Linked DNA regions of Streptomyces venezuelae. The protein of the gene in region 1 binds, or shares a complex with, the protein of each later gene. Links are inferred from orthologs where the notes say so. Each region holds a gene or a part of one and is shown on either strand. Other genes may lie near its edges.

Region 1 (14,341 bases):
GCCTCATCGGCCTCAAGGAGAACGTCATCATCGGTAAGCTCATCCCGGCCGGTACGGGTCTGTCCCGCTACCGCAACATCCGGGTCGAGCCGACCGAGGAGGCCAAGGCCGCGATGTACTCGGCCGTCGGCTACGACGACATCGACTACTCCCCGTTCGGCACGGGCTCCGGCCAGGCCGTTCCGCTGGAGGACTACGACTACGGGCCGTACAACCAGTAGGTCCCATGTCTGCTGAAGGGCGTCCGCTTCCTTTGGGGGTGGGCGCCCTTCGGCGTTCGGTCTGGTGGCCCATGGCCGGGAGGCGCCCTTCACGCTGGTCTACGGGGCGTACGTGGCTGTTTCGTGCGCGAAGGGCGGGATGGGCCATCGATCGTGCCGGCGTTGGCTGTACCGCCGGTACTGGCACGCGTTCTGCGGAAGCAGTCCACAGGTATGTGCGGGCATGCCGGATCGGGCGGATGTCCAATTGATCAAGGACTTTCTGCGGCAGGCTTGATCTGCAGATGTCCGGCGTGTCGCCCCCCATCGCATTTGTTTTGACCAGACTCGATGAGGTAGGTACGCTCAGACCTTGTGCCTGGGGTGTGCCTGGGCTCGCGCGCGTGTCATCAGCCGCTGCGGGAGTCCGAGAAAGGCCACCGTAATCTGCGCCCCTTTCCGCCTTGCGGCGGGAGTCTGCAGCATTCGACACACCCGACCGCGTGGGTCGGCGACGTTCCGGGTTAGCTTTACTATTCGGCACACAGAAACCGGAGAAGTAGTGCCTACGATCCAGCAGCTGGTCCGTAAGGGCCGGCAGGACAAGGTCGAGAAGAACAAGACGCCCGCACTTGAGGGTTCGCCCCAGCGCCGTGGCGTCTGCACGCGTGTGTTCACGACCACCCCGAAGAAGCCGAACTCGGCCCTCCGTAAGGTCGCGCGTGTGCGTCTGACCTCCGGGATCGAGGTCACGGCCTACATTCCGGGTGAGGGACACAACCTGCAGGAGCACTCCATCGTGCTCGTGCGTGGTGGCCGTGTGAAGGACCTGCCTGGTGTTCGTTACAAGATCATCCGCGGTTCCCTCGACACCCAGGGTGTCAAGAACCGCAAGCAGGCCCGCAGCCGCTACGGCGCCAAGAAGGAGAAGTAAGAATGCCTCGTAAGGGCCCCGCCCCGAAGCGCCCGGTCATCATCGACCCGGTCTACGGTTCTCCTCTGGTGACCTCCCTCATCAACAAGGTGCTGCTGAACGGCAAGCGCTCCACCGCCGAGCGCATCGTGTACGGCGCCATGGAGGGCCTGCGCGAGAAGACCGGCAACGACCCGGTCATCACGCTGAAGCGCGCGCTCGAGAACATCAAGCCGACCCTCGAGGTCAAGTCCCGCCGTGTCGGTGGCGCGACCTACCAGGTCCCGATCGAGGTCAAGCCGGGCCGTGCGAACACGCTCGCCCTGCGCTGGCTCGTCGGTTACTCCCGCGCCCGTCGCGAGAAGACCATGACCGAGCGTCTGCTCAACGAGCTCCTCGACGCCTCCAACGGCCTCGGTGCCGCTGTGAAGAAGCGCGAGGACACCCACAAGATGGCCGAGTCCAACAAGGCCTTCGCGCACTACCGCTGGTAGTCGCTACCCCCATCGAGACCGAGAGAAGACTGAGCCGACATGGCTACCACTTCACTTGACCTGGCCAAGGTGCGCAACATCGGCATCATGGCCCACATCGACGCGGGCAAGACGACGACCACCGAGCGGATCCTGTTCTACACCGGTGTGTCGTACAAGATCGGTGAGGTCCACGACGGTGCCGCCACGATGGACTGGATGGAGCAGGAGCAGGAGCGTGGCATCACGATCACCTCTGCTGCCACCACCTGTCACTGGCCGCTGAACGACGTCGATCACACGATCAACATCATCGACACCCCGGGCCACGTCGACTTCACCGTCGAGGTGGAGCGTTCGCTCCGCGTGCTCGACGGTGCCGTGACGGTGTTCGACGGCGTTGCCGGCGTCGAGCCCCAGTCCGAGACCGTGTGGCGTCAGGCGGACCGTTACGGCGTCCCGCGTATCTGCTTCGTCAACAAGCTCGACCGCACCGGTGCCGAGTTCCACCGTTGTGTCGACATGATCGTCGACCGCCTCGGTGCGACCCCGATCGTCATGCAGCTGCCCATCGGCGCAGAGGCTGACTTCAAGGGCGTCGTCGACCTCGTCACCATGAAGGCCTTCGTCTGGTCCGCAGAGACCAAGATGGGCGAGGCCTACGACATCGTCGACATCCCCGACACGCACACCGAGGCTGCCGAGGAGTACCGCGGCAAGCTGCTCGAGGCCGTCGCGGAGAACGACGAAGAGATGATGGAGCTGTACCTGGAGGGCCAGGAGCCCACCGAGGAGCAGCTGTACGCGGCGATCCGTCGCATCACCATCGCCTCCGGCAAGGGCGGCGACACCACCGTCACCCCCGTCTTCTGCGGTACCGCGTTCAAGAACAAGGGCGTCCAGCCCCTGCTCGACGCGGTCGTGCGCTACCTTCCCTCCCCCCTGGACGTCGAGGCCATCGAGGGCCACGACGTCAAGGACCCGGAGCTGGTCGTCAAGCGCAAGCCGTCCGACGACGAGCCGCTGTCGGCCCTCGCGTTCAAGATCGCGAGCGACCCGCACCTCGGCAAGCTCACCTTCGTCCGGATCTACTCCGGTCGCCTGGACTCCGGCACCGCGGTGCTGAACTCCGTCAAGGGCAAGAAGGAGCGCATCGGCAAGATCTACCGCATGCACGCGAACAAGCGTGAGGAGATCGAGTCGGTGGGCGCCGGTGACATCGTCGCCGTCATGGGCCTGAAGCAGACCACCACGGGTGAGACGCTCTCCGACGACAAGGCTCCGGTCATCCTGGAGTCCATGGACTTCCCGGCCCCGGTGATCGAGGTCGCCATCGAGCCGAAGTCCAAGGGCGACCAGGAGAAGCTGGGTGTCGCCATCCAGCGTCTCTCGGAGGAGGACCCCTCCTTCCGCGTCCACTCGGACGAGGAGACCGGCCAGACCATCATCGGTGGTATGGGTGAGCTCCACCTCGAGGTGCTCGTCGACCGCATGAAGCGCGAGTTCCGCGTCGAGGCGAACGTCGGCAAGCCGCAGGTGGCGTACCGCGAGACGATCCGCAAGGCCGTCGAGCGCGTCGACTTCACGCACAAGAAGCAGACCGGTGGTACCGGTCAGTTCGCCAAGGTGCAGATCGCGATCGAGCCGATCCTCGATGGCGACGCGTCGTACGAGTTCGTCAACAAGGTCACCGGTGGCCGCATCCCGCGGGAGTACATCCCGTCGGTCGACGCCGGTGCGCAGGAAGCCATGCAGTTCGGCATCCTCGCGGGCTACGAGATGACGGGCGTCCGCGTCACGCTCATCGACGGTGCCTACCACGAGGTCGACTCCTCGGAGCTCGCCTTCAAGATCGCCGGTTCGCAGGCCTTCAAGGAGGCCGCGCGCAAGGCGTCCCCCGTGCTGCTCGAGCCGATGATGGCCGTCGAGGTCACCACGCCCGAGGACTACATGGGCGATGTCATCGGCGACATCAACTCCCGCCGTGGCCAGATCCAGGCCATGGAGGAGCGCAGCGGCGCTCGCGTCGTGAAGGGCCTCGTGCCCCTCTCGGAGATGTTCGGCTACGTCGGAGACCTCCGCAGCAAGACGTCGGGTCGCGCAAGCTACTCAATGCAGTTCGACTCCTACGCCGAGGTTCCGCGGAACGTCGCCGAGGAGATCATCGCGAAGGCCAAGGGCGAGTAACTCACCCGAGTTCACGCTTTAGGCTTGACACCATCCGCCGGGGTTCGACCCCGCAGGGCGAGAACCCCGGCGGCTGGCTTCCCAGCAAAGATCACCTGGCGCCGATGAAGCAAGGCGTACAGAACCACTCCACAGGAGGACCCAGTGGCGAAGGCGAAGTTCGAGCGGACTAAGCCGCACGTCAACATCGGCACCATCGGTCACATTGACCACGGTAAGACGACCCTCACGGCCGCCATTACCAAGGTGCTGCACGACGCGTACCCCGACCTGAACGAGGCCTCGGCCTTCGACCAGATCGACAAGGCTCCCGAGGAGCGCCAGCGCGGTATCACGATCTCGATCGCGCACGTCGAGTACCAGACCGAGGCGCGTCACTACGCCCACGTCGACTGCCCCGGTCACGCGGACTACATCAAGAACATGATCACGGGTGCCGCGCAGATGGACGGCGCGATCCTCGTGGTTGCCGCCACCGACGGCCCGATGCCGCAGACCAAGGAGCACGTGCTCCTGGCCCGCCAGGTCGGCGTTCCCTACATCGTTGTCGCCCTGAACAAGGCCGACATGGTGGACGACGAGGAGATCCTGGAGCTCGTCGAGCTCGAGGTCCGTGAGCTCCTCTCCGAGTACGAGTTCCCGGGCGACGACGTTCCGGTCGTCAAGGTCTCGGCGCTCAAGGCGCTCGAGGGCGACAAGGAGTGGGGCAACTCCGTCCTCGAGCTCATGGCCGCCGTCGACTCCGCGATCCCGGAGCCGGAGCGCGACGTCGACAAGCCGTTCCTCATGCCGATCGAGGACGTCTTCACGATCACCGGTCGTGGCACGGTCGTCACCGGTCGTATCGAGCGTGGTGTCCTCAAGGTCAACGAGACCGTCGACATCATCGGCATCAAGACCGAGAAGACCACCACCACGGTCACCGGCATCGAGATGTTCCGCAAGCTGCTCGACGAGGGCCAGGCCGGTGAGAACGTCGGTCTGCTCCTCCGTGGCATCAAGCGCGAGGACGTCGAGCGCGGCCAGGTCATCATCAAGCCCGGTTCGGTCACGCCGCACACCGAGTTCGAGGCCCAGGCCTACATCCTGTCGAAGGACGAGGGTGGCCGTCACACCCCGTTCTTCAACAACTACCGCCCGCAGTTCTACTTCCGCACCACCGACGTGACCGGCGTCGTGACCCTCCCCGAGGGCACCGAGATGGTCATGCCGGGCGACAACACTGAGATGACCGTTGAGCTCATCCAGCCCGTCGCGATGGAAGAGGGCCTGAAGTTCGCCATCCGTGAGGGTGGCCGGACCGTCGGCGCCGGCCAGGTCACCAAGATCAACAAGTAAGTCCTCCCGACTTGCTTGCGGATCGGGGTAACCCGGTTGCTCTGAACTGAGCGCATCGCAGGACACGCAGTAACGGAAGGGCCCGTACGACTTCGGTCGTACGGGCCCTTTCGCGTGGACGCGGCCGTTTCGACGCCTCAGCGGCCTACTGGTAGCGAGGCAGGGACTCGGTCGGAATCGTCCACTCTGCGATGGTGACGTCCTCGCCGTAGACGAAGTCCTTACGGGTCGCATAGCGCGGACCCTGCGGGGTGGCGTGGATGTCGGTGAGGACGGCACCCGTACCGGTGCGTGGGTCGAAGATCGCGTAAACGGGGATGCCGAGCAGCGGGTAGTCCCGCATCTTGCTCACCCAGTCGTTGTCCGGGTTGGAGCGCGAAACGATCTCGATCGCGGCGATGAGCGTACGAGGGTCGAAGGCCTCCGGCACCTCCATGTCCGCCTCGGCGATCACCATGATGTCCGGGTGCCGCATGATCCCCCCGGGTTCGTCCTCCACATCAGGCGTCCCCGTGTGGGCCACCAGCTCCTCCGGCATCACCTTCTCCAGGCGCTTCCGTAGGCGCAGCGCAGTCAGCTCGTGGGGTCCAACGGGCGACAGCATGTCGTGGACGATCCCTTCCTGGGTGATCTCAAACTTGCCCGGAAGGGCGTCCCCGAGCTGCACGACGGCGTCCCGCATCGCCTGGTACTGGGAGCTGCCCTGTCGTGCACTGTGCGGCGTGACGGTCATGGCGTGCGCTCCTCGTCTGTGCCCGGGGGCCAAGGGTCGTCACGTTCATGCTAGGTCGCCTCTCGGCCGGGGCGGTGATTGTCCGGAGCCCTGCACCGCCTTCATGGCGTTGTCCAGGACGGCGCTCAGCTCGCGCAGGGCTTCACGGGCGACGGTGGCGTCCTCGTGTTCGAGGTCCCGCGTGGCGCGGGCGTGCCGCGTGGAAAGGTCGGGGCGGCGGGCGATCTCGATGTCCCTGGCCCAGGTCAGGACCCAGCCCTGCACGGGGCTGAGGGACTGCCATGCGGCAGCCTTGGCCAAGGCTTCGTCCTTGGTTCGCTGCATTTCCGGCAGGCGGGCCGGGGCGACGACTGCGAGGGCGGCGTGCAGGGCATCCAGGGTCTGGGCGGGGCGGGGGACCAGTTCGTGGGCGTGGCCGGGCTGTGGGGTCAGGGTTTCCTCCCGGCTCCGTTCTCGGTGCAGTCGCGGCAGCGGCCCGGTTCTGGGGCTCGGTAGGCGCGGTCGCAGGTTTCGCAGTTCTGGAGTGGATGGCGGGTGGGCTGCGGGGCGTGGAACGGGGGTGAGGGTGGGATCAGGGCTGTCAGTCGGTGGGACAGGAGAGCGGCGGGGTGGCGGGGGCCATCGGGTGGGAGGGAATGGGTCAGGGCGTGGTGTACGGAGGCCGGAGTGGCTTCTCGTTCCAGCCAGGCGGCTACGCCAGGGGTGAGGTGGGCGGTTTCTAGGGCGGTGAGGAGCAGGTGGGGGGCTTGGTGGCGTAGGTCCGTAAGGGTGTCAGCGGCCTGTTGGAGGAGGGCCGGGGTGGGGGAGGAGGGGTGCGGTACGGCAGGGAGGGAGCGGAGGTGCTTGCGGGGTGCGTGCGGGGGCTCGCCGGGCGTGGGTGGGGCTGAGACGGTGGCGGGCTGCCTGCGTGGTGCGGTGGGGGCGCGCTGAGCCGCCACCTGTGGGTGGTTGCAGGACGTCGTGCGGGTGATGATGCGGCCGGCGGGGGTGCGTTCGCGCTCGCGGCGCAGGTAGCCGTGGGTCTCCAGCTCGCGCAGGGCCGCGGCGATGCGGGCCGCGCCCTCCGGGAAACGGGTGGTGAGGCTCTTGATGTCGACCCGGGATCCGGCTGGCAGCGACTGGATGTGGCAGCCCAGGCCGATCGCCAGGAGGGAGAGCTCCCGGTGCTGGGTGAGGTGGTTGCCGATCACCGTGAAGCGCGTGGTGTGGCGGGTGTTCTCGTGCGTGATTCCGGACGTGGGTGCGGAGGCGTTGGGCCGTCGACGCGTGTCCGTTCGGCTGCGGGGGTGTCGGGTCGCCCGTGCGTGGGATTGATTGCCGCCAGAAGCGGACTGGGCGCGCGGGGGCGCGCTAGGGTTTTGGGTGTCCATCGGGAAGGTGCTTTCTTCCTCGGTGGTCAGGCCCTCGCCTCGGGATTGCCGTCCCGGCGGGGGCCGTCGCATGTCTGGTGTTGTTGTTCGGCTGCTGGGGCTGAGAGTAGGGCCATTGGGGGGCCGGAAAGCCAGCCGAGCCGGGGATGTTCACCCGGGGGAGTGAGCCGCCCCTGGCGGGGCCTGGTGGGGTTTGGTGGGGTGTCTCTTCTCCGTCTTACGTTCCTTGGGAAAAGGCACCGGCGGTACCGGAGCACGGGGGGTCGGGCTCCGGTGGCGTGAGGCTCAGTTCCGCCCACACCGTCTTGCGCGGAAAGCGGTCCTCCGTTACTCCCCAGCGGTGTGCCAGCGCTTCTACGAGGAGCAGGCCACGCCCCGATTCGGCGTCGGGGGATGCGGGGCGGGGGATGGGCAGGCATTCGGGGTGCGTGTCTGTGACCTCGATGCGGAGCGCTTCCGCAGTGGCGTGCAGTGCGAGTCGGAAGTCGCGGCCCGGTACACGGCCGTGGGCTGCGGCGTTGGCGGCGAGCTCCGCGACGATGTGGCGGGCCGGGTCCAGGGGGAGCCCCCACGAACGAAACTGCTCGGTTGCGAGAAGTCGTGCGAGGCGGGCTCCGCGAGGCGTGGGGGAGAGCAGGACGCTGAAGTGACGGGCGATGTGGGGGAGTTCGGCGGTTTCCTGGTTCACGTCACTCAGCGTGGCCCCTGACTCTTACGCTGCGCAGTGACATGACGGCCGCGTACGGTCACTGTCCTGCGTTTGTCCAGGGATGCCGACGTACCGCGAAGCTCATCCGGGGATGGACGGGAAGATCGAGGTGCTGAAGTTCCGGGACGGCACAGCAGTGGGGCGTTCAGAAGGCGCCTTCAACGGTCGTCCTGTGACGTGCCCGAAGCAGCTCCGCATCCTTGAGATGCGGTACGGAATCATCCGAGCCGAGGCACTCTCGCCACGGGAGACGCTGACCTTCATCGAGCAAGTGCTGGGAGAGACATGATCCGCAAGGCTGCCGCGCAAGGCGTTCCCGAGCTGGCCTGGTTCAAGAGCAGCTACAGCAGCGACGGGAACGAGGGTGACTGCGTAGAGGTCGCCCACGCCCCCCGCGCCGTCCACGTCCGCGACTCGAAGCAGACGTCAGGCCCTCGCCTCGCCCTCAGCGGCACCGCCTGGGCCGCCTTCCTTGCCCACGCCGCCCGGCGCTGACTCAGTCCCGGTCCCACGCCCCGCCCAGCGCCCCCAACCGCTCCCCGTACTCCACCGCCTCCACCCACTCCGGAGGCCACCCCGACGGGCCTCGGTGCGCTCCCGCCAGCGCCCCCGCCAGGGCCGCCGTCGCCGCCGAGGGGCCGGAGGTGTGCGCCGCCCGGCGCAGGGCCTGGCGCGGGTGCGCCCCCGTCGACAGGAACGCGTACAGGGCGCCGCCCAGCACCGTCTCCGCCGTCCACGCCGTACCCACCGCCGCGCCCGGATCCGTGTCGCTCCCCAGCGCCGCCTCCACCGCGTCCAGCACCGCCACGCACTCGTCCCAGCCCGCCGCGATGAACGACACCGCCTCGGCCCGGGGCGCCAGGTCGCCCAGCCAGTCCGCGCGGTACGTGTGGCGGGACGCCGACGCGTACAGACGCAGCTCGCCGAGCAGGTCGGCAGGCTTGCAGCGGTGCCTCAGCAGGTCCACCGCGTGCGACGCCAGGTCACTTGCCGCCAGGGCTGTGGGGTGGGCGTGGGTGAGGGCTGCCTGTAGTTGGGCGATTCCCGAGCGTTGGTCGGGGGTCAGGTACGGCGCCAGGCCCACCGTCGCCGCTCGTACCACCGCCGCGCAGCCCTTCGAGCCGGTCGCCGTCGCCTGTTGCCAGGGGACCGGGGTCGACAGCGCCTCGCAGGATTCCCGCGTCGTACGGCCGGGGGAGCGGTCGTTGTCCGGGGAGCGGTGCCAACCGATCAGGTGGGTGCGCAGGGCCGTCGTCACCGCCCCGGGGGTCAGCCAGGGTGGGGCAGGGACGGCGCCCCGTACCGTGAGCGCCTGCCTCGCCTCTGCCTCCGGCAACGGGGCCCGTACCGCCACCTCCGCCAGCGCCTCCCCTACCGCCAGCGTCAGCTGCGTCTGGTCCGAGACCCGTACCGTGCCGTCGGAGGAGAGAGGGAGCTCCATCGATTGCCAGGGGCCGTAGACGGCGGTGATGCGGTCCAGCCCCAGCCCGGAGAGCGGGCGGCCCATCGCGTCGCCGATCGCCAGGCCCTGGAGCGCCGCACGGCACGACCTCCACACGGTGCGGCGGTAGGGCTGGTCCGCCAGGGCGTAGAGGGAGGCCAGGTCCGGGGAGGTCGTGAGTGAGCCCGGGAGCGCCCCCAGGGCCTCGCTGGTCAGCTCCTGCAGCACTCTCGTCGGCGGTACGCCCCGCTCCTTGCCGGCCCGTAGGCGGCGCAGCCACACGCCGCCCGCGTTCACCGCCCGCGTCCCCGCGTCCCTCCGTATGATCCAGCCCGCCGCGTCGTCCTCGTCGCACGCCCACACGTAGGTGGTGACGGTGCCGTCGTCGTCCGCCACGGCCACGTACCGGACCGGGCGGGTCGTCTCCTCCGCGTACTCGGGCGGGCCGCTCACGTATGAGAAGGCCACGTCCTCCTCGAAGCGGGGGTTGATGTACTTCCGGGGGAGGAAGCGGGGGGCGGGGGAGGTTGCGTCGCTCACCCGTCCACCCTCCCCGAAGCCGTCACCGGCGCGTCGCGCCCGCCCCGGGTTTGATCTCCGTCACTCAGCGGGTAATGTCTTCCGCTCGATTGGCACCACACGTGCCCCGTATGGCAGACTGTCCTGGTTGCTCGGTTGAGTGCCGATGCTGCGCGCCTCCCGCCGGGAGGACCGGAAGCGAGTCCCACAGTACTCGTCGCCTTATCTGCCCCACGGGTCCGCGAGGACCTGGACGGCAGCGCTGGGGCGGACGTACGGGAATCTTTCGGGAAGTGCGGTGCGGTTGCTCGGCCAGGCGCCCGGTGGGTTTCTTCCCCCGGACCCGCGGTCAGCGAGGGCCGCAGCCCCTAGCAGGGAACTCCTTCGGGAGAACTGTGTGAGCGGGACTGCGACACGCCCGACCGCGTGGGTCGGAGGAGGTAGAAAAAAGGGCCTCCCGGGAGCCAGAGCGTTCGAGACGAAGGACTACTAAGTAGCCATGGCGGGACAGAAGATCCGCATCCGGCTCAAGGCCTACGACCACGAGGTCATCGACTCCTCGGCGAAGAAGATCGTCGAGACGGTGACCCGCACTGGTGCGTCGGTCGCGGGCCCGGTGCCGCTGCCCACTGAGAAGAACGTGTACTGCGTCATCAAGTCGCCGCACAAGTACAAGGACTCTCGCGAGCACTTCGAGATGCGCACGCACAAGCGCCTGATCGACATCCTCGACCCGACCCCCAAGACCGTTGACTCGCTGATGCGCCTGGACCTTCCGGCCGGCGTTGACATCGAGATCAAGCTCTGAAGGGCGCGAAGAAGATGACCAAGCAGATCAAGGGCATCCTGGGCGAGAAGCTCGGCATGACCCAGGTCTGGGACGAGAACAACCGTGTCGTCCCGGTGACCGTGGTCAAGGCCGGGCCCTGCGTCGTTACCCAGGTCCGTACGAATGACAGCGACGGCTACGAGTCGGTCCAGATCGCCTTCGGCGAGATCGACCCGCGCAAGGTGAACAAGCCCCTCAAGGGCCACTTCGCCAAGGCCGACGTGACCCCCCGTCGCCACCTCGTCGAGATCCGTACCGCTGGTGCCAGCGAGTACACCCTCGGCCAGGAGCTGACTGCCGAGACGTTCGAGGCCGGTATCAAGGTCGACGTCACCGGCAAGAGCAAGGGCAAGGGCTTCGCCGGTGTGATGAAGCGTCACAACTTCCACGGTGGCAAGGCCTCCCACGGTGCCCACCGCGTGCACCGCAAGCCCGGTTCCATCGGTGGCTGTGCCACCCCCGGCCGTGTCTTCAAGGGCATGCGCATGGCGGGTCGCATGGGCAACGAGCGGGTCACCACCCAGAACCTGACCGTCCACGCCGTTGACGCGGAGAAGGGCCTGCTGCTCATCAAGGGCGCGGTTCCTGGTCCGAACGGCGGCCTCGTCCTGGTCCGTACCGCGGCCAAGGGGGCCTGAGGTAACCCATGAGCACCATTGACATCCTTTCGCCGGCAGGCGACAAGACCGGGACGGTCGAGCTCCCCGCGGAGATCTTCGACGTCGAGAAGATCAGCATCCCGCTGATCCACCAGGTCGTCGTCGCTCAGCTGGCCGCGGCCCGTCAGGGCACGCACAAGACCAAGACCCGCGGCGAAGTCCGTGGTGGTGGCAAGAAGCCTTACCGCCAGAAGGGCACCGGCCGCGCGCGCCAGGGTTCGACCCGTGCGCCGCAGTTCGCCGGCGGTGGCGTCGTCCACGGCCCCGTGCCGCGTGACTACTCCCAGCGCACTCCCAAGAAGATGAAGGCTGCCGCTCTGCGTCACGCCCTCACCGACCGGGCGCGCAACTCCCGCATCCACGTCGTCTCCGGCGTGGTCGAGGGCGAGATCTCGACGAAGGCCGCGAAGAGCCTGCTCGGCAAGGTCAGTGAGCGCAAGAACGTGCTCCTGGTCATCGAGCGCTCGGACGAGGCTTCGCTGCTCTCCGCCCGCAACCTGCCCCAGGTGCACATCCTGGAGCCGGGCCAGCTGAACACGTACGACGTGCTCGTCTCGGACGACGTGGTCTTCACCAAGGCCGCCTTCGAGTCCTTCGTGTCTGGCCCCACCAAGGCCGATGAGACCGAAGGGAGCGAAGCCTGATGGCTATCCGTCACCAGAGCATCGCGTCCAAGGCCGCGAAGGCCGCCAAGGCCGCGCGCGTCGCCAAGGCGAAGCGCATCGCGACCGAGGGCAAGATCGCCGTTGAGCCCACCCCGCTGAGCAAGTCCTTCTCGGACCCGCGCGACGTCCTCGTCAAGCCGGTCGTCTCCGAGAAGTCGTACGCGCTGCTCGACGAGGGCAAGTACACGTTCATCGTGGCTCCGGGCGCCAACAAGACCCAGATCAAGCAGGCCGTCGAGGCGGTCTTCTCGGTCAAGGTCACCGGCGTCAACACGATCAACCGTCAGGGCAAGCGGAAGCGTACGCGCACCGGGTTCGGCAAGCGTGCCGACACCAAGCGCGCCATCGTGACCCTTGCTGAGGGCGACCGTATCGACATCTTCGGCCAGGCCTCCTAACGGAGCGCCCTGGTCCGAATATCGGACGAGGACTGAGAAATGGGAATCCGCAAGTACAAGCCGACTACGCCGGGCCGTCGTGGCTCCTCCGTAGCCGACTTCGTCGAGGTAACGCGGTCCACGCCGGAGAAGTCGCTGGTTCGCCCGCTGCACAGCAAGGGCGGCCGTAACAATTCCGGTCGTGTGACCGTTCGCCACCAGGGTGGTGGCCACAAGCGCGCCTACCGCGTGATCGACTTCCGTCGCCACGACAAGGACGGCGTGCCGGCCAAGGTCGCGCACATCGAGTACGACCCCAACCGCACGGCGCGCATCGCGCTGCTGCACTACGCGGACGGCGAGAAGCGCTACATCCTCGCCCCGCGCGGCACGCAGCAGGGTGACCGGATTGAGAGCGGCCCCGGTGCCGACATCAAGCCCGGCAACAACATGGCGCTGCGCAACATCCCCGTGGGTACGACGATCCACGCCATCGAGCTGCGGCCCGGCGGCGGCGCGAAGTTCGCCCGCTCCGCGGGTGCCTCCGTGCAGCTGCTCGCGAAGGAAGGCGCCATGGCGCACCTTCGCATGCCGTCCGGTGAGATCCGCCTGGTCGACGTCCGCTGCCGCGCCACCATCGGCGAGGTCGGCAACGCCGAGCAGTCGAACATCAACTGGGGCAAGGCCGGCCGTATGCGCTGGAAGGGCGTCCGCCCGACCGTGCGTGGTGTCGTGATGAACCCGGTCGACCACCCGCACGGTGGTGGTGAAGGCAAGACCTCCGGTGGTCGTCACCCGGTCTCGCCGTGGGGCAAGAAGGAGGGTCGTACTCGTGATCGCAACAAGGCGAGCAACAAGTACATCGTCCGTCGCCGCAAGTCGAACAAGAAGCGCTAGGAGCGGGTTTAGATGCCGCGCAGTCTCAAGAAGGGGCCCTTCGTCGACGACCACCTCGTAAAGAAGGTGGACGCTCAGAACGAAGCCGGTTCCAAGAACGTCATCAAGACCTGGTCCCGTCGCTCGATGATCATTCCCAGCATGCTGGGTCACACGATCGCGGTGCACAACGGCAAGACCCACATCCCGGTGTTCGTCACCGAGTCGATGGTCGGCCACAAGCTCGGCGAGTTCTCGCCGACTCGCACCTTCCGCGGCCACGTCAAGGACGACCGGAAGTCGAAGCGCCGCTAGTGCGGGGTGGAACGACTATGACTAACACCGAAGGGACAACCATGGAAGCCAGGGCCCAGGCGCGGTACATCCGCGTCACGCCCATGAAGGCCCGCCGCGTGGTGGACCTCATCCGTGGCATGGATGCCACGGAGGCTCAGGCGGTCCTGCGTTTCGCCCCGCAGGCCGCGAGCGTGCCGGTCGGCAAGGTGCTGGACAGCGCCATTGCCAACGCCGCGCACAACTACGACCACACCGACGCCTCTTCGCTGGTCATCAGCGAGGCGTACGTGGATGAGGGCCCGACCCTGAAGCGGTTCCGTCCGCGTGCTCAGGGCCGTGCCTACCGGATCCGTAAGCGGACCAGCCACATCACCGTGGTCGTCAGCAGCAAGGAAGGAACCCGGTAATGGGCCAGAAGGTAAACCCGCACGGGTTCCGGCTCGGTGTCACGACCGACTTCAAGTCGCGTTGGTACGCCGACAAGCTGTACAAGGACTACGTCAAGGAAGACGTCGCCATCCGTCGGATGATGACGTCCGGCATGGAGCGCGCCGGCATCTCGAAGGTTGAGATCGAGCGCACCCGTGACCGCGTGCGTGTGGACATCCACACCGCTCGTCCCGGCATCGTCATCGGCCGCCGTGGCGCCGAGGCCGACCGCATCCGCGGTGACCTCGAGAAGCTCACGGGCAAGCAGGTCCAGCTGAACATCCTCGAGGTCAAGAACCCCGAGGTCGACGCTCAGCTCGTGGCCC
Region 2 (14,369 bases), 2.2 Mb from region 1 along the record:
CCTGCCCGAGGCGGGCGTCACGGCCGACGCCCTCAAGTCCCGGGTCGCACACGCCCTCGGCGACAAGGCCGAGGTCCACACCGGCGACGACCGCAGCGAGGCCGAGGGCTCCGCGCTCTCCTACGCCAAGGAAATGCTCACCGCCCTCGGCGGCTCCTTCGGCGGCATCGCCGCCCTCACCGCCGTCTTCACCGCCGCGGGCACCGTCGCCCTCTCCGTCGGCCAGCGCGCCCGCGAGTACGCCCTGCTGCGCGCCATCGGCACCACCCCCCGCCAGATCCGCCGCACCATCGCCACCGAGACCCTGCTCGTCGCCCCCGCCGCCGCGGCCGTCGGCCTGCTGCCCGGCATCGCCCTGGCCAACTGGTGGTTCGGACAGCTGAAGGAGAAGGGCGCGATCCCCGAGGCCGTCGACCTGACCGTCTCCTTCATCCCGCTCGTCAGCGCCGTCGGCGTCGCCGTCCTCACCGCGCTCGGCGCCGGCTACATGGCCGCCCGCCGCCCCTCCCGCATCAAGCCGGGCCAGGCGCTCAGCGAAGCCGCCGTGGAACGGGTGGCGCTCGGCTGGATCCGTACGCCGCTGGGCATCGCCGCCGCCGTCGGCGGCACGGTCTTCGCCGGATTCGCCGCCAGTAACACCGGCGACGACGCGGCGAACGCGGCCCTCGGCGTCGTCATGCTCTTCATGCTCGCCGTCGCCCTGCTCGGCCCGCTGGTGGCCCGCGGCTGCGCCGCCCTGTTCGGCCTCCCGCTGCGCGGCGCCGGCGCGTCCGCCTCGCTCGCGGCCGCCAACTCCCGCTCCAACGCCCGCCGTCTGGCCTCCGCGATCACCCCGATCGTGCTCGCCATGGCCTTCTCCTCGGTCCTCGTCTTCATGCACACCAGCGAGGAGCGGGTCGCCGCCGACCAGCAGCGCGCGGGCATCACCGCCGACCACATCATCACCGCCGACGGCGGGCTCGCCCCGGGAACCCTGGCGAAGGCCGCCGACGCGAAGGGCGTCACCTCCGCCGTCGGCGTGCTCAAGTCCTCCGTACTCGTGCCGGTGGGCTCGGGCGGCGACCGCTATCTGCAGACCGCGTCGACGCAAGGCATCACCGGCACGGCCGCCGCGCTCGCCGAGGTCCAGGACCTCGACGTCGAGACGGGCACCCTGAAGCTCGGCAAGGGCCAGATCGCCGTCGACGCCACCCTCGCCGACTCCGCCCACGTGAAGACCGGCGACCGCCTCGCCCTCCGCCTGCCCGACGGCACCAAGGCCTCGCCGACCGTCGTCGCCACGTACGGCAGGGGCCTCGGCCTCTCCCAGGTGACCATGTCCGCCGCCGACCTGAAGCAGCACGTCACCTCGGCCTTCGCGAGCGAGGTCTGGACCAGCGGCGGCTCCGCGCAGGCGCTCTCCGGACTCGGCGTCCTCAAGGACCGCGACGGCTACGCCACCGCACGCTCCATGGACAACGAGCTCAACGCCTGGGCCAACACCACGATGGCGGCCGTACTCGGCGGCTTCGCGGCCGTCGCCGCGATCAACACCCTGGTCATGACGGTCCTGGACCGCCGCCGCGAACTCGGCACGCTGCGCCTGATCGGCTCCACGCGCCGCCAGGTCCTCCGGATGATCCGCTGGGAGGCGCTGCTCGTGGCGTCCGCGGGCATCGTCATCGGCTCGGCCATCGCGTTCGCCACCCTCATCCCGATGATGAAGGGCCTGACCGGCGAGTCCCCGTACGTCCCGCCGCTCGTGTACGGCTCCTTCGTGGGCGCGGTCCTGGTCATGGGCCTGGCCTCGGCGACGATCCCGGCGAGGGCGGCGCTAAGGTCGGCCGCATGACGCCCGCAGGCCACCGCCCCGAACCGCTGTCCCTGCCGGAGGTGGAGGCCCTCGCCCGCGAGGCCCACGCCGACCAGGAGGACAAGGCGGGCCGCCCCTACGCCGAACACCTGCAGGCCGTGGCCGAGGGGGTACGGCGGCGGGGCGGCGACGACGAGCAGATCGCGGCCGCCTGGCTGCACGACGCCGTCGAGGACGACGCCCTGTCGGAGCGGTGGCTCACGGAGGCCCCGCTCACCAGGCGGACCAAGGACATCGTCCTCGCCCTCACCAAACGCGCGGGCGAGCCCCCGGAGGCGTACGCGCGACGCATCCTCGCCACCCCGGGCGCCCGCCTCGTGAAGGAGGCGGACCTGGCGCACAACGCGGACCCGGCCCGCCTCGCGGTCCTCGACGCGACGACAAGGGCGCGCCTGACGGCGAAGTACGCCACCATGCGCGCCCTGCTGGGACTCGGGGAGACCCCGGTTCCGTAGCTCTCGTTGCGTCGACAGCTCTCTTACGTCGACTTGGCCCGCTCACGGGCGAGTTGCGCCGCGTCCCGCTTGAACGCCCACTCCATCTTGGGCTCCATCGCGAACCGGAACATCCGTTGCACCGGTGGCGTGCAGAGCGCCGTGACCACGCTCGCGGCGACCACCGACACGAAGATCTCGCCGAGCGGCTGGTGCAGCCAGTCGTAGGTGTCGAACCAGCCCCAGAAGCGGGAGCCCTTGGCGAGGAAGCCGTGCAGCAGGTAGCCGTACAGCGTGCCGGCGCCGAGGACCGTGAACCACATCTTCCGGCGCGGCACCCACGCGAAGAAGCACGCGGTGAGGACGACGGAGCAGCCGAAGAGCGCCAGCGTCATCACGACACCGGCCCACCACGGCGCACCCAGTTCCTGGGCGCTGTCCCGGCGGTAGAACCAGGCCGAGGTCATCCGGGGAGCCGCCCAGTACGCCAGGAGCAGCGCGCTCGCGAAGACCGGGATCGACAGGAGGCGCACCTCGCGGCGGCGCACCAGCTGGAAGTACTCGGGCTTCATGAAGAGGCCGAGGACGAAGAACGGCAGGAACTGCAGGACGCGCTGCAGGTCGAGGTCGTCGCCGATGTCGGGTGAGATCACGGCGAGCGTGGCGATGGCCAGTGCGAGCGGCACCGGCCAGCGGACGATCTTCCACAGCGGCACGGTGAGCCGCCACACGAAGAGCGCGACCAGGAACCAGGTGAGGTACCAGGGGTCGAGCAGGCTGATGGGCTGGCCGGGGTCGTCGTCCGCCCAGCGCTTGAAGAGCGTGTACGCGATCTCGAAGAGGACGTACGGCACGGCGACACCGGTCACGAGCCGCTTGAGACGGTCGGCCCGCATGTCGAAACTGCGCGAGAAGTAGCCGGAGATCACGATGAACGCCGGCATGTGGAAGGTGTAGACGGTCATGTACAGCGCTTCGGCCGTACGGCTGTGATCGGTCAGCGGTTCCCATGCGTGGGCCATCGCCACGAGGACGATCGCCAGGTACTTGGCGTTGTCGAAGAACGCGTCGCGCTGTTTGGCGGGCTTCGGCCCGCCGTGGGCGGTGCTGCGGCCTGCCGGGGTGGGGGGAGCGGTGGGGGCGGCCTGCGGGGGCGGGTGGGGGGCGCGGGGAGTGGGGACTCCGGCCGCCGGCACCTGGGCCGGTGGGAGGGGCGCCCGGTGGCGTCCGTGCGGGTGCACCGAGTTGGTCACAGGCCCTCCCACCAAGAGCTCGGTGAGACGACCCGGGACCGCACTGCGCCTACGGGGGTGGTGGCAGCGTGGAACATCTGAGGCACCCTAGCGTCGCCCCGGCGTATTCGTAAAACCCCCGTCACTTCTCTCGACTCAATCTCCTGCAATCACGTCGGTTAATCCCGTCGGTCGACAAAGAGACGTGCTGGTTCGCGACCGGACCCTGTCCAGTACGTCACAACTCATCCGGTTTAAATGGTGCATAACGCGCTCTCTCCGCGCCTGTCGGATGTGCCCTCCAAGACAATTCGAATTTCCTGCGAACGTCGTGTGTGGCGGTGGCAACGATCGCGTCGAATTCCGATGACTTCGGATACTCGAATTGCTGTACGACGGTGCGCTGCCCATGCGCCCCCTGGGCGCCCTTGCGCGCGAGGGCCGTCACGTGTTGGCCGACGTTGCGTCACCGGCCGCATAGAGGGGGCCTGTTGGTGGCACGATGGTCCGTGGCGGGGGTGTGCGGGGTCGTACCCCCCGGGCCGGGAGAGCGACCGACCTAGGGTGTGATCAGTGTGGCCATTTCGCTGTCAGTGGTGCTGCTGTTGGCGATCATCCTCGTGGTGCTGATCCGCGGGGGGTCGCTCAAGGCGGGGCCTGCGATCGTCGCGGTGCTCTTCGGCTTCTTCCTCGCCTCCACAGGTATGGCACCTTCCATAAACCGCTTCTTGAACGAAGTGGCGGAGACGATCAACTCGATCAGCTTCTGAGAGCCGTGAACGCAGAAACCCCAGACCGTTCCGGCCTGGGGTTTCCCTGTGAGAGCGGGCGACGGGAATCGAACCCGCGTAGCTAGTTTGGAAGACTAGGGCTCTACCATTGAGCTACGCCCGCACAGATCGCGCCACGAGCGGATGCCGCGGCACGACAGGCATCGTAGCGGGTCCTCGCCCCTCGCCGCACGTGCCCCCCCCGGAACCGGCCCCGTTTAACCGGGAGCCGCACTGCCTGCGGGCATGTACCCTACGTGTCGCACCGACGGGGTGTGGCGCAGCTTGGTAGCGCGTCCGCTTTGGGAGCGGAAGGCCGTGGGTTCAAATCCCGCCACCCCGACCACCGAAATCACCCCCACAAGATCGCATTGTGGCTCGGCTCCTGCTTGCCGTTACTATGCAAGCTGTGTGCCCGTGTGTCTCTGAGCCGGGCAGAATCCCAAGAAGTCAGCCCCAAGGAGACCGAACCGTGAAGAGCGCCGTGGAGACCCTGAACCCGACTCGGGTTCGGCTCACTGTTGAGGTGCCCTTCGAGGAGCTCAAGGACAGCCTCGACGCGGCCTACAAGAAGATCAACCAGCAGGTCACGGTGAAGGGCTTCCGCAAGGGCAAGATCCCGGCCCGCGTCATCGACCAGCGGTTCGGCCGTGGCGCCGTCCTCGAAGAGGCCGTCAACGACGCGCTCCCGAAGTTCTACACCGAGGCCGTCAACGAGGCCGAGCTCAACGTCCTGGGCCAGCCCGAGGTGGACATCACCGAGCTGAAGGACAACGAGACCCTCAACTTCACCGCCGAGGTCGACGTCCGTCCCTCCATCGAGATCCCGGACTACTCCGGCATCGAGGTCGAGGTCGACGCGATCGAGGTCAGCGACGAGGACGTCGACAAGGCCGTCGAGGAGCTGCGCGAGCGCTTCGCCTCCACGTCCCCGGTCGAGCGTGCCGCCGAGGACGGCGACGTCGTGACGATCGACCTCGAGGCCAAGGTCGAGGGCGAGGTCCTGGAGGACGGCGTCGCGTCCGGCGTCTCCTACACGATCGGCTCCGGCGAGCTCCTCGAGGGCATCGACGACGCCGTGAAGGGCCTGGAGGCCGGTGGCGAGGCCACCTTCACCTCCGAGCTCAAGGGCGGCTCGGCGGCCGGCAAGGAGGCCGAGGTCACCGTCAAGGTCACCCAGGTCGCCGCCCGCGAACTGCCGTCCCTGGACGACGACTTCGCGCAGCTCGCCTCCGAGTTCGACACCCTCGACGAGCTGAAGGCCGACAGCCGCAAGCGCCTCGAGAACATGAAGCAGTACGACCAGGCGACGCAGGCCCAGGAGCGCGTCCTGGAGAAGCTGCTCGAGCTGGTCGAGGTCCCCGTCCCCGAGAAGCTCCTCGCGGACGAGATCCAGACCCGCACGCACAACCTCGAGCACCACCAGCTCGGCCAGATGGGCCTCGACCTGGACAAGTACCTGGAGATCCAGGGCAAGTCCCGCGAGGAGTTCGACGCCGAGACCAAGGAGCAGGCCGAGAAGGGCATCAAGACGCAGTTCGTCCTCGACGAGCTCGTCAACAAGGAGAAGCTGAACGTGAACCAGGAGGAGCTCACCGAGCACCTCATGCGTCGCGCGCAGTCCTCCGGCATGTCCCCCGACCAGTTCGCCCAGGCCGTCGTCGAGGGCGGCCAGGTCCCGATGCTCGTCGGCGAGGTCGCCCGCGGCAAGGCCCTCGCGGTCGTCGTCGAGGCGGCGACGGTCAAGGACACGAACGGTGAGGTCGTGGACCTCGAGGACGACGAGGACGAGACGGCTGCCGCCGAGGGCGAGCAGACCTCCGACGCCGCCGAGGAGAAGACCGAGGCCTGAGCCTCGCTCTGACGCTCGCACACCGGGCCCCCAGGACTTCTCGGTCCCGGGGGCCCGGTGTCTTTAGGGGCGCGGGGAACTGCGCGATCAGCCCCCACGGGGCTGCAGGCGCGTCTGCCGCGGCGGGACCCATGGCGGGTGCGGCTTGTGGGGGTTGCTCGCGCAGTTCCCCGCGCCCCTTACGGGGCACGACCGGCACCACTCGAGGCGCCCCGCCAGAACCTGCGCTCACAGCGAACAGTCACCTTTGCGGGATTCCCCGGACGGGGCTGAGCGTTAGGGTCCATGAATACGAGGGCAGGGGAGTCCCCGGAGCCGCCCCGGAGCGGTTCCGCACGCGGGTGCCCCAGGCCCCAGCTGAAGACGTGAGACGGCCCGGCGCCGTCGTAAGACGAGCAGGTGGATACGTGACGAATCTGATGCCCTCCGCCGCCGGCGACCCCTCCATCGGTGGTGGCCTCGGCGACCAGGTCTACAACCGGCTGCTCGGCGAGCGGATCATCTTCCTCGGCCAGCCGGTCGACGACGACATTGCCAACAAGATCACCGCACAGCTGCTGCTCCTTGCCTCCGATCCGGACAAGGACATCTACCTCTACATCAACAGCCCCGGCGGCTCGATCACGGCCGGCATGGCGATCTACGACACCATGCAGTACATCAAGAACGACGTGGTGACGATCGCGATGGGCATGGCCGCCTCCATGGGCCAGTTCCTGCTCAGCGCGGGCACGCCCGGCAAGCGCTTCGCGCTGCCGAACGCCGAGATCCTGATCCACCAGCCGTCCGCGGGCCTCGCGGGCTCCGCGTCGGACATCAAGATCCACGCCGAGCGGCTGCTGCTGACCAAGAAGAAGATGGCCGAGCTCACGGCGTTCCACACCGGCCAGACCGTCGAGCAGGTCACGCGCGACTCGGACCGCGACCGCTGGTTCGACCCGCAGGAGGCCAAGGAGTACGGCCTCATCGACGACATCATGTCCAGCGCCGCAGGCATGCCGGGCGGGGGCGGCACCGGAGCCTGAGCCCCGTGCTCAGCGCCCCGCAGCCGACACCTAAGCCCCTCGCTTCTCAGGAGAACCAGAGATGAACAACTTTCCCGGTCGCCGCCTCTACGGCAGTGCACAGGCCGAGAGCGGCCAGGCCGAGTTCACCGGCACCGGCGCCGAGTCGCGTTACGTGATCCCGCGCTTCGTGGAGCGCACCTCGCAGGGCGTGCGCGAGTACGACCCGTACGCGAAGCTCTTCGAGGAGCGCGTGATCTTCCTCGGCGTGCAGATCGACGACGCGTCCGCCAACGACGTCATGGCGCAGCTCCTGTGCCTGGAGTCGATGGACCCGGACCGCGACATCTCCATCTACATCAACAGCCCGGGTGGTTCCTTCACCGCCCTTACGGCCATCTACGACACGATGCAGTTCGTGAAGCCCGACGTGCAGACCGTCTGCATGGGCCAGGCCGCCTCGGCCGCCGCCGTGCTCCTCGCGGCGGGCACGCCCGGCAAGCGCATGGCGCTGCCGAACGCGCGCGTCCTGATCCACCAGCCCTACAGCGAGACCGGCCGCGGCCAGGTCTCCGACCTGGAGATCGCCGCCAACGAAATCCTCCGGATGCGTTCGCAGCTGGAGGAGATGCTGGCCAAGCACTCCACGACGCCGATCGAGAAGATCCGCGACGACATCGAGCGCGACAAGATCCTCACGGCCGAGGACGCGCTCTCGTACGGCCTGGTCGACCAGATCATCTCCACCCGGAAGATGAACAATTCCTCGGTCGCCTGACGCAGAGCTGTAGCATCTGCCGCTCCTTGGCATGGTTTGCGTACGACGCACGTCGAAGCGAACCGTGCCAAGGGGGGCCCGAACGGGGGGCCCGGCAAGGTACCGTCGGATATGAGGCACCAGGAGCCGCTGAACGTGGCGTCTCCCAGGCGAAGGGGAAGCACCTCGTGGCACGCATCGGTGACGGCGGCGATCTGCTCAAGTGCTCGTTCTGCGGAAAGAGTCAGAAGCAGGTCAAGAAGCTCATCGCAGGCCCCGGTGTGTACATCTGCGACGAGTGCATCGACCTCTGTAACGAGATCATCGAGGAAGAGCTCGCGGAGACGAGCGAGGTGCGCTGGGAGGAACTTCCCAAGCCTCGCGAGATCTACGAATTCCTTGAGGGCTACGTCGTGGGCCAGGAGCCCGCGAAGAAGGCCCTCTCGGTAGCGGTGTACAACCACTACAAGCGGGTCCAGGCAGGAGAGAACGGCGGCGCGCAGGGCCGTGACGACGCGATCGAACTCGCGAAGTCCAACATCCTGCTGCTCGGCCCGACCGGCTCCGGCAAGACGCTCCTCGCGCAGACGCTCGCGCGCATGCTGAACGTTCCGTTCGCCATCGCGGACGCGACGGCGCTGACGGAGGCGGGCTATGTCGGCGAGGACGTCGAGAACATCCTCCTGAAGCTGATCCAGGCGGCCGACTACGACGTCAAGAAGGCCGAGACCGGGATCATCTACATCGACGAGATCGACAAGGTGGCCCGCAAGAGCGAGAACCCGTCGATCACGCGCGATGTCAGCGGCGAGGGCGTCCAGCAGGCGCTCCTGAAGATCCTGGAGGGCACGACGGCGTCGGTGCCCCCGCAGGGCGGCCGCAAGCACCCGCACCAGGAGTTCATCCAGATCGACACGACGAACGTGCTGTTCATCGTGGGCGGTGCCTTCGCGGGCCTGGAGAAGATCATCGAGTCCCGCGCGGGCGCGAAGGGCATCGGCTTCGGCGCCACCATTCGCTCCAAGCGCGAGATGGAGGAGAAGGACCAGTTCGAGGACATCATGCCGGAGGACCTGGTGAAGTTCGGGATGATCCCCGAGTTCATCGGCCGCCTCCCCGTGATCACCTCGGTCCACAACCTCGACCGCGAGGCGCTGCTCCAGATCCTCGTCGAGCCGCGCAACGCGCTGGTGAAGCAGTACCAGCGGCTGTTCGAACTCGATGGCGTGGAGCTGGAGTTCGAGCGTGAGGCCCTGGAGGCCATCGCGGACCAGGCGATCCTCCGCCAGACCGGCGCGCGCGGCCTGCGCGCCATCATGGAGGAAGTCCTCCAGTCGGTGATGTACGAGGTGCCGTCCCGCAAGGACGTGGCCCGCGTCGTCATCACGGCGGACGTCGTCCGTTCGAACGTCAACCCGACCCTGGTGCCGCGCGACGCGCGGGGCGGCGGTGCGGGGGAGCAGAAGTCCGCGTAGGCGGCACATACGCGCGAAGGGGCGCCCGGCGATCTGATCGCCGGGCGCCCCTTTCCGTTGCGCTGGTGCGGGAGGCGGGACGCGGGACGTCGCGTCAGACCTTGACGCGGAGGGCCTTGCGGGCGCGGAGCGTGGTGTCCGAGGCGTCGTCGAGGGAGACCTTGCCCGCCATGGCGTCGGCGACCGTGAGCGGCACGACGACGCCGACGGTGCTGTGGTCGCCCCAGACGCAGACCGGCATGCGGATCTCCTTGGGGCCCGAGGACGTGCCGCCGCCGTTGCTGTTCTCCATCACGGACTCCTGGCACTTGAGGATGGTGTCCTGCGTGCTGAAGTCCTTGGGGCTGCCGACGAGCTTGCCCGTGTCCGAGCTGTTCTTCTGCGAGTCCTTCTTGATCTTCGCGAAGACGGCGTCGACGACGGGGGCCGGGTTCTCGATCTCGCCGTAGACGCCCATGAACTGGAGGGCCTTCTGCGCGAGCGGGTTGCTCTCGTCCCCCGACTGGTAGCCGGCATCGATGTCCTGCGGGTCCTTGACGCCGGCCTTCTCGACGGCCGCCAGGTCGCTGGAGTTGAAGCCGCCGTTCATGTCGTCGCTCTTGTCGTACTCGTTGAGGATCGTGGGCGGTGTCGTCAGCGTGTGCGGGCCGTCGTCCTTGATGCCGCCGTCCGCGACGTTCGAGGAGCCGCCGTTCTTGCCGCCCTTTTCGTCGTCGCCGCCCGCGAGGACGAAGTAGCCGCCGACGGCTGCCGCGGCGACCACGGCGACGGCGGCGATGATCAGGCCGGTCTTCTTGCCGTTGCCGCCACCGGGAGGCGGGGGCGGGACCTGCCCGTAGGGGCCGTGGGGCTGCTGCCCGTACGGGGCCTGCGGGGGGAACTGCCCGTAGGGGCCGGGCTGCTGGGGCTGGCTGTAGCCGCCCTGCTGCGGGGCCTGCTGCGGGTAGCCGTAACCGGGCTGGGGCGGCGGGGGAGCCTGCTGGGGGTAGCCGTAGCCGGGCTGGGGCGCCTGCGGCGGCTGGCCGTAGGGGCCGGGCTGCTGCGGCGGCTGACCGTACGGCCCGGGCTGCTGGGGCTGCTGCCCGCCGTACGGGCCCGGCTGGTTGTAGCTCATGGGGGTTCCCCTCCGAAAACGCTCAGGTGTTGCCGCCATCCTGACGCAACAGGGCCCGGCCGTATGACCGGACCCTGCCGCGCGGACATCGCCCGGCCCCGAGAAGCCCGACAGGTGCCGGATGTCAGATCTTCACGCGGACCTCGCCGCGGAACTTGGCCGTGGTGCCCGCCGACTCGTCGAGGTCGACGGACGTGCCGGACAGCGCGCTGGCGACGTCCGTGTGGACGACGTAGCCGAGGGTGCTGTGGTCGCCCCAGATGCAGGTCGCCGCGGACATCTTGCTCGCTCCGCCGGACCCCGCCGTGGAGCCGGCGGAGGTGCCCGCGCCCGCGCCCAGGTCGATCTTCATCTCCTGGCACTTCAGGACCGCGCCGTCGAGACCGTCCGGCTTGTACTCCTTGGGCTCGCCGACCAGTTCGACGCTCTGGCCGCTGCTGCCGCCCGCCTCGTTCTTCTTCTTGGCGTTGTCGAACATGTGGTCCACGACGCTTTCGGGGTCCTCGATCTCGCCGTAGACGCCGCCGAAGGCCAGTATCTTCTGCGCCATCGGGTTCTCCTTGCTGCCCGACTGGTACTGGGCCTGCACGTCCTTGGGGTCCTTCACCCCGGCCGCCTCGGCCTTGTCGAGGTCGATGCTGTTCAGGCCGCCGGACCGGGCCTCGTCCTTCTTGTAGTCGCCCATGACGAGCGACGGCGTCGTCAGCTTGTGCGGCCCGTCGTCCTTGATGCCGGAGTCGTCGCCCCCGCCGGCCACGTTCGAGGAGCCGCCGTTCTTGCCGCCCTTTTCGTCGTCACCGCCCGCGAGGACGAAGTAGCCGCCGACCGCTGCCGCGGCGACCACGGCGACGGCCGCGATGATCAGGCCGGTCTTCTTCTTGCCGCCGCCACCCGGGGGCGGGGGCGGGACCTGCCCGTAGGGGGCCTGCGGCTGCTGGCCGTACGGGGGCTGGGGCTGCTGCCCGTAGGGGCCCGGCTGCTGCGGCTGGCTGTAGCCGCCCGGCTGGGGCGCCTGCTGCGGGGCCTGCTGGGGGTAGCCGTAGCCGGGCTGGGGCGCCTGCGGCGGCTGGCCGTAGGGGCCGGGCTGCTGCGGCTGCTGGCCGTACGGCCCGGGCTGCTGGGGCTGCTGCCCGCCGTACGGGCCCGGCTGGTTGTAGCTCATTGCTTGGGTTCCCTCCCAGTACTTACGTGGTCCGAACATCCTGGCGGATCGACGCGCGGGATCGTGCGGTCGCACCGGATCGATGCGGAGTTGTTGAGGGGCTGTTCCAGAGGGCGGACGTACGAAGGGCCCGGGGCGGATCGTCCGCCCCGGGCCCTGCCCGTCCTCGTGCCCTGTGGCCGCTCCCGCGCGGCCCGCCCGTTCGCTACGCCTTCACGCGTGCGGCCTTGCGCAGATCGGCGGCGAAGGACGAGACCTCGTCCGTGGCCATGCCGCCACCGCCCTTGATCATCGCCGCCACGTCCATGCCGAAGACGATGCCGTAGGTGCTGTGATCAGCCCATATGCAGATCGGCACCTTCGTCTCCTTGCCGTCGTCCGAGATGCTCCCGTTCTGGCACTTCATGATCGCGCCGTCGAGTCCGTCGGGCTCCACGGTCTCGGGGCTGCCGACGAGTTCGAACGCCTCGTCCGGGTCGTTCTTCTCCTCGGCCGCCTCCTTCTTCGCGTTCTCGTCGGCCTTGGCGAAGCCGCCGTCGATGGCCTTCTCCGGATCCTCGATCCGGCCGTACATGCCGTGGAAGCTGATCTGCTTCCCCGTGAAGGCTTCACCGAATTCGTACGCGGCCGCCACACTCGTCGGGTTCTTGATGCCGATCTCCGCGGCGGCCTTCTTGTCGTCGGAGCCGAGCGGGCCGTCGTCGCCGTCGCCTCCCTTGTCGCTCTTCTTGTACTTGCCCACGGAGGCCGGCGGCACCAGCTTGTGCGCGCCGTCGTCCTCGACCGAGGCCGAGCCGCTGTCGCCGCCGAGGACGAAGTACGCCCCGACGCCGAGCGCGGCGACCACGGCGATCGCGCCGATCACGAGCCCGGTCTTCTTCTTGCCGCCCCCGCCCTGGGGAGGCTCCGGGTACGGGGTCTGCCCGTAGGGGCCCGGCTGCTGCGGCTGGCTGTAGCCGCCCTGCTGGGGCGGGGGCTGCTGCGGATAACCCTGGGGCTGCTGTGGGTAGCCGTAACCCGGCTGCTGAGGCGGCTGCTGCGGCGGCTGCCCGTAGGGGCTCCCGTACGGGCCCGGTTGCTGCGGAGGCTGACCCCCGTACGGCCCCGGCTGCTGGGGCTGCTGGCCCCCGTACGGGCCCGGTTCGTTGTAGCTCATTACGTGGGGTCCCCCTCCGAATGCTGATGTGTCCCGGACATCCTGAACGAAATCCCGGCCGGCCGGATCCCCCGGCCGCAAGCGATGTCGAACATTCCGGTTTCGGGACCGCTCCGTCACCCCTCTAAACTGGCCGCGTGACCGAGAACGCTCAGCAGCAGCCTCCAGCGACCACTCCCGAACTGCCGACCCAGTACGCGCCGGCCGAGGTAGAGGGGCCGCTGTACGAGCGCTGGGTAGAACGCGGGTACTTCTCGGCCGACGAGAAGAGCGAGAAGCCCCCGTACACCGTCGTCATCCCCCCGCCGAACGTCACCGGCGCCCTCCACCTGGGCCACGCCTTCGAGCACACGCTCATCGACGCCCTCACCCGCCGCAAGCGCATGCAGGGCCACGAGACGCTCTGGCAGCCCGGCATGGACCACGCGGGCATCGCCACCCAGAACGTCGTCGAGCGCGAGCTCGCCAAGGAGGGCAAGTCCCGCCACGACCTCGGGCGCGAGGCGTTCATCGACCGCGTCTGGCAGTGGAAGAGCGAGTCCGGCGGCCAGATCTCCGGCCAGATGCGCCGCCTCGGCGACGGCGTGGACTGGGAGCGCGAGCGCTTCACCATGGACGAGGGCCTCTCGCAGGCCGTCCAGACGATCTTCAAGAAGCTCTACGACGACGAGCTGATCTACCGCGCCGAGCGCATCATCAACTGGTGCCCGCGCTGTCTGACGGCGATCTCGGACATCGAGGTCGAGTACCAGGACGACGACGGCGAGCTGGTCTCGATCAAGTACGGCGAGGGGGACGAGACGCTGGTCGTCGCCACCACCCGCGCCGAGACGATGCTCGGTGACACCGCTGTCGCGGTCCACCCCGAGGACGAGCGGTACAAGCACCTGGTCGGCAAGCAGATCAAGCTGCCGCTGACCGACCGCACCATCCCCGTCGTCGCCGACGAGCACGTCGACCCCGAGTTCGGCACCGGCGCCGTCAAGGTGACCCCGGCGCACGACCCGAACGACTTCGAGATCGGCCAGCGCCACTCCCTGCCGAACATCGCGGTCATGGACGAGCACGCGGTCATCACGGTCGCAGGCCCCTTCCAGGGCCTGGACCGCCTGGAGGCCCGCTCCGCGATCGTCGGCGCGCTGCGCGCCGAGGGCCGCATCGTCGCCGAGAAGCGCCCGTACACGCACTCGGTCGGCCACTGCTCGCGCTGCAAGACCACCATCGAGCCGCGCCTGTCGATGCAGTGGTGGGTCAAGGTCGGCCCGCTCGCCAAGGCCGCCGGTGACGCGGTCCGCGACGGCAAGGTCAAGATCCACCCGCAGGAGATGGAGAAGCGGTACTTCGACTGGGTCGACAACCTCCACGACTGGTGCATCTCGCGCCAGCTCTGGTGGGGCCACCGCATCCCCGTCTGGTACGGCCCGAACGGCGAGGTCGTCTGCGTCGGACCCGACGACGAGGCGCCCACCGGCGAGGGCTGGCGCCAGGACAACGACGTGCTCGACACGTGGTTCTCCTCCGGCCTGTGGCCGTTCTCCACGCTCGGCTGGCCCGAGCAGAC

Evidence for each region.
Region 2: the proteins of rpsG (region 1) and tig are in contact, whole or in part, in a crystal structure (PDB 3GTY), measured with the Thermotoga maritima proteins. The link is inferred for Streptomyces venezuelae from one-to-one orthologs. Residues at the interface, in WP_004081843.1 of Thermotoga maritima: Lys34, Lys52, Lys55, Glu59, Arg62, Gln63, Glu66, Asn67, Lys69, Val71, Arg95, Ala109, Lys110, Lys111, Gly112, Arg113, Pro114, Glu117, Glu121, Ile124, Ala125, Tyr127, Asn128, Asn129, Thr130, Gly131, Lys135, Asp139, Arg142, Met143; in WP_004081061.1 of Thermotoga maritima: Glu122, Val124, Val129, Leu130, Tyr133, Glu188, Gly259, Ile262, Tyr263, Glu266, Ser270, Glu273, Gln274, Glu277, Arg308, Gln311, Ile312, Ser315, Tyr316, Glu325, Arg329, Arg336, Leu363, Phe366, Trp367, Arg373, Leu377, Arg381, Leu384, Glu387.

Annotation. Positions count from the first base shown.
Region 1 is NZ_CP029191.1:4,824,149-4,838,489, forward strand. The notes cover bases 1-2,871. They hold rpsG (30S ribosomal protein S7), read left to right. Parts: upstream 1-1,136; coding sequence 1,137-1,607; downstream 1,608-2,871. Other genes in these bases: DEJ49_RS21910 (DNA-directed RNA polymerase subunit beta'), read left to right, coding at 1-221; rpsL (30S ribosomal protein S12), read left to right, coding at 763-1,134; fusA (elongation factor G), read left to right, coding at 1,647-2,871. In the rest of the region: more of fusA, read left to right, coding at 2,872-3,773; tuf (elongation factor Tu), read left to right, coding at 3,918-5,111; DEJ49_RS21935 (Uma2 family endonuclease), read right to left, coding at 5,257-5,844; DEJ49_RS21940 (hypothetical protein), read right to left, coding at 5,890-6,144; DEJ49_RS21945 (helix-turn-helix domain-containing protein), read right to left, coding at 6,273-7,214; DEJ49_RS21950 (ATP-binding protein), read right to left, coding at 7,432-7,902; DEJ49_RS21960 (DUF397 domain-containing protein), read left to right, coding at 8,209-8,418; DEJ49_RS21965 (ADP-ribosylglycohydrolase family protein), read right to left, coding at 8,420-9,904; rpsJ (30S ribosomal protein S10), read left to right, coding at 10,383-10,691; rplC (50S ribosomal protein L3), read left to right, coding at 10,706-11,350; rplD (50S ribosomal protein L4), read left to right, coding at 11,359-12,015; rplW (50S ribosomal protein L23), read left to right, coding at 12,015-12,434; rplB (50S ribosomal protein L2), read left to right, coding at 12,474-13,310; rpsS (30S ribosomal protein S19), read left to right, coding at 13,323-13,604; rplV (50S ribosomal protein L22), read left to right, coding at 13,646-13,993; rpsC (30S ribosomal protein S3), read left to right, coding at 13,993-14,341.
Region 2 is NZ_CP029191.1:2,655,030-2,669,398, reverse strand. Bases 4,052-6,950 are described here. They hold tig (trigger factor), read left to right. Parts: upstream 4,052-4,760; coding sequence 4,761-6,140; downstream 6,141-6,950. Other genes in these bases: DEJ49_RS11910 (ATP-dependent Clp protease proteolytic subunit), read left to right, coding at 6,560-6,950; DEJ49_RS11930 (hypothetical protein), read left to right, coding at 4,094-4,288. Outside these bases: DEJ49_RS11945 (FtsX-like permease family protein), read left to right, coding at 1-1,831; DEJ49_RS11940 (HD domain-containing protein), read left to right, coding at 1,828-2,307; DEJ49_RS11935 (acyltransferase family protein), read right to left, coding at 2,331-3,539; more of DEJ49_RS11910, read left to right, coding at 6,951-7,165; DEJ49_RS11905 (ATP-dependent Clp protease proteolytic subunit), read left to right, coding at 7,227-7,922; ATP-dependent Clp protease ATP-binding subunit ClpX, read left to right, coding at 8,090-9,376; DEJ49_RS11895 (hypothetical protein), read right to left, coding at 9,471-10,490; DEJ49_RS11890 (hypothetical protein), read right to left, coding at 10,615-11,652; DEJ49_RS11885 (hypothetical protein), read right to left, coding at 11,858-12,808; DEJ49_RS11880 (valine--tRNA ligase), read left to right, coding at 12,946-14,369. UniProt on the Bacillus subtilis protein: Involved in protein export. Acts as a chaperone by maintaining the newly synthesized protein in an open conformation. Functions as a peptidyl-prolyl cis-trans isomerase.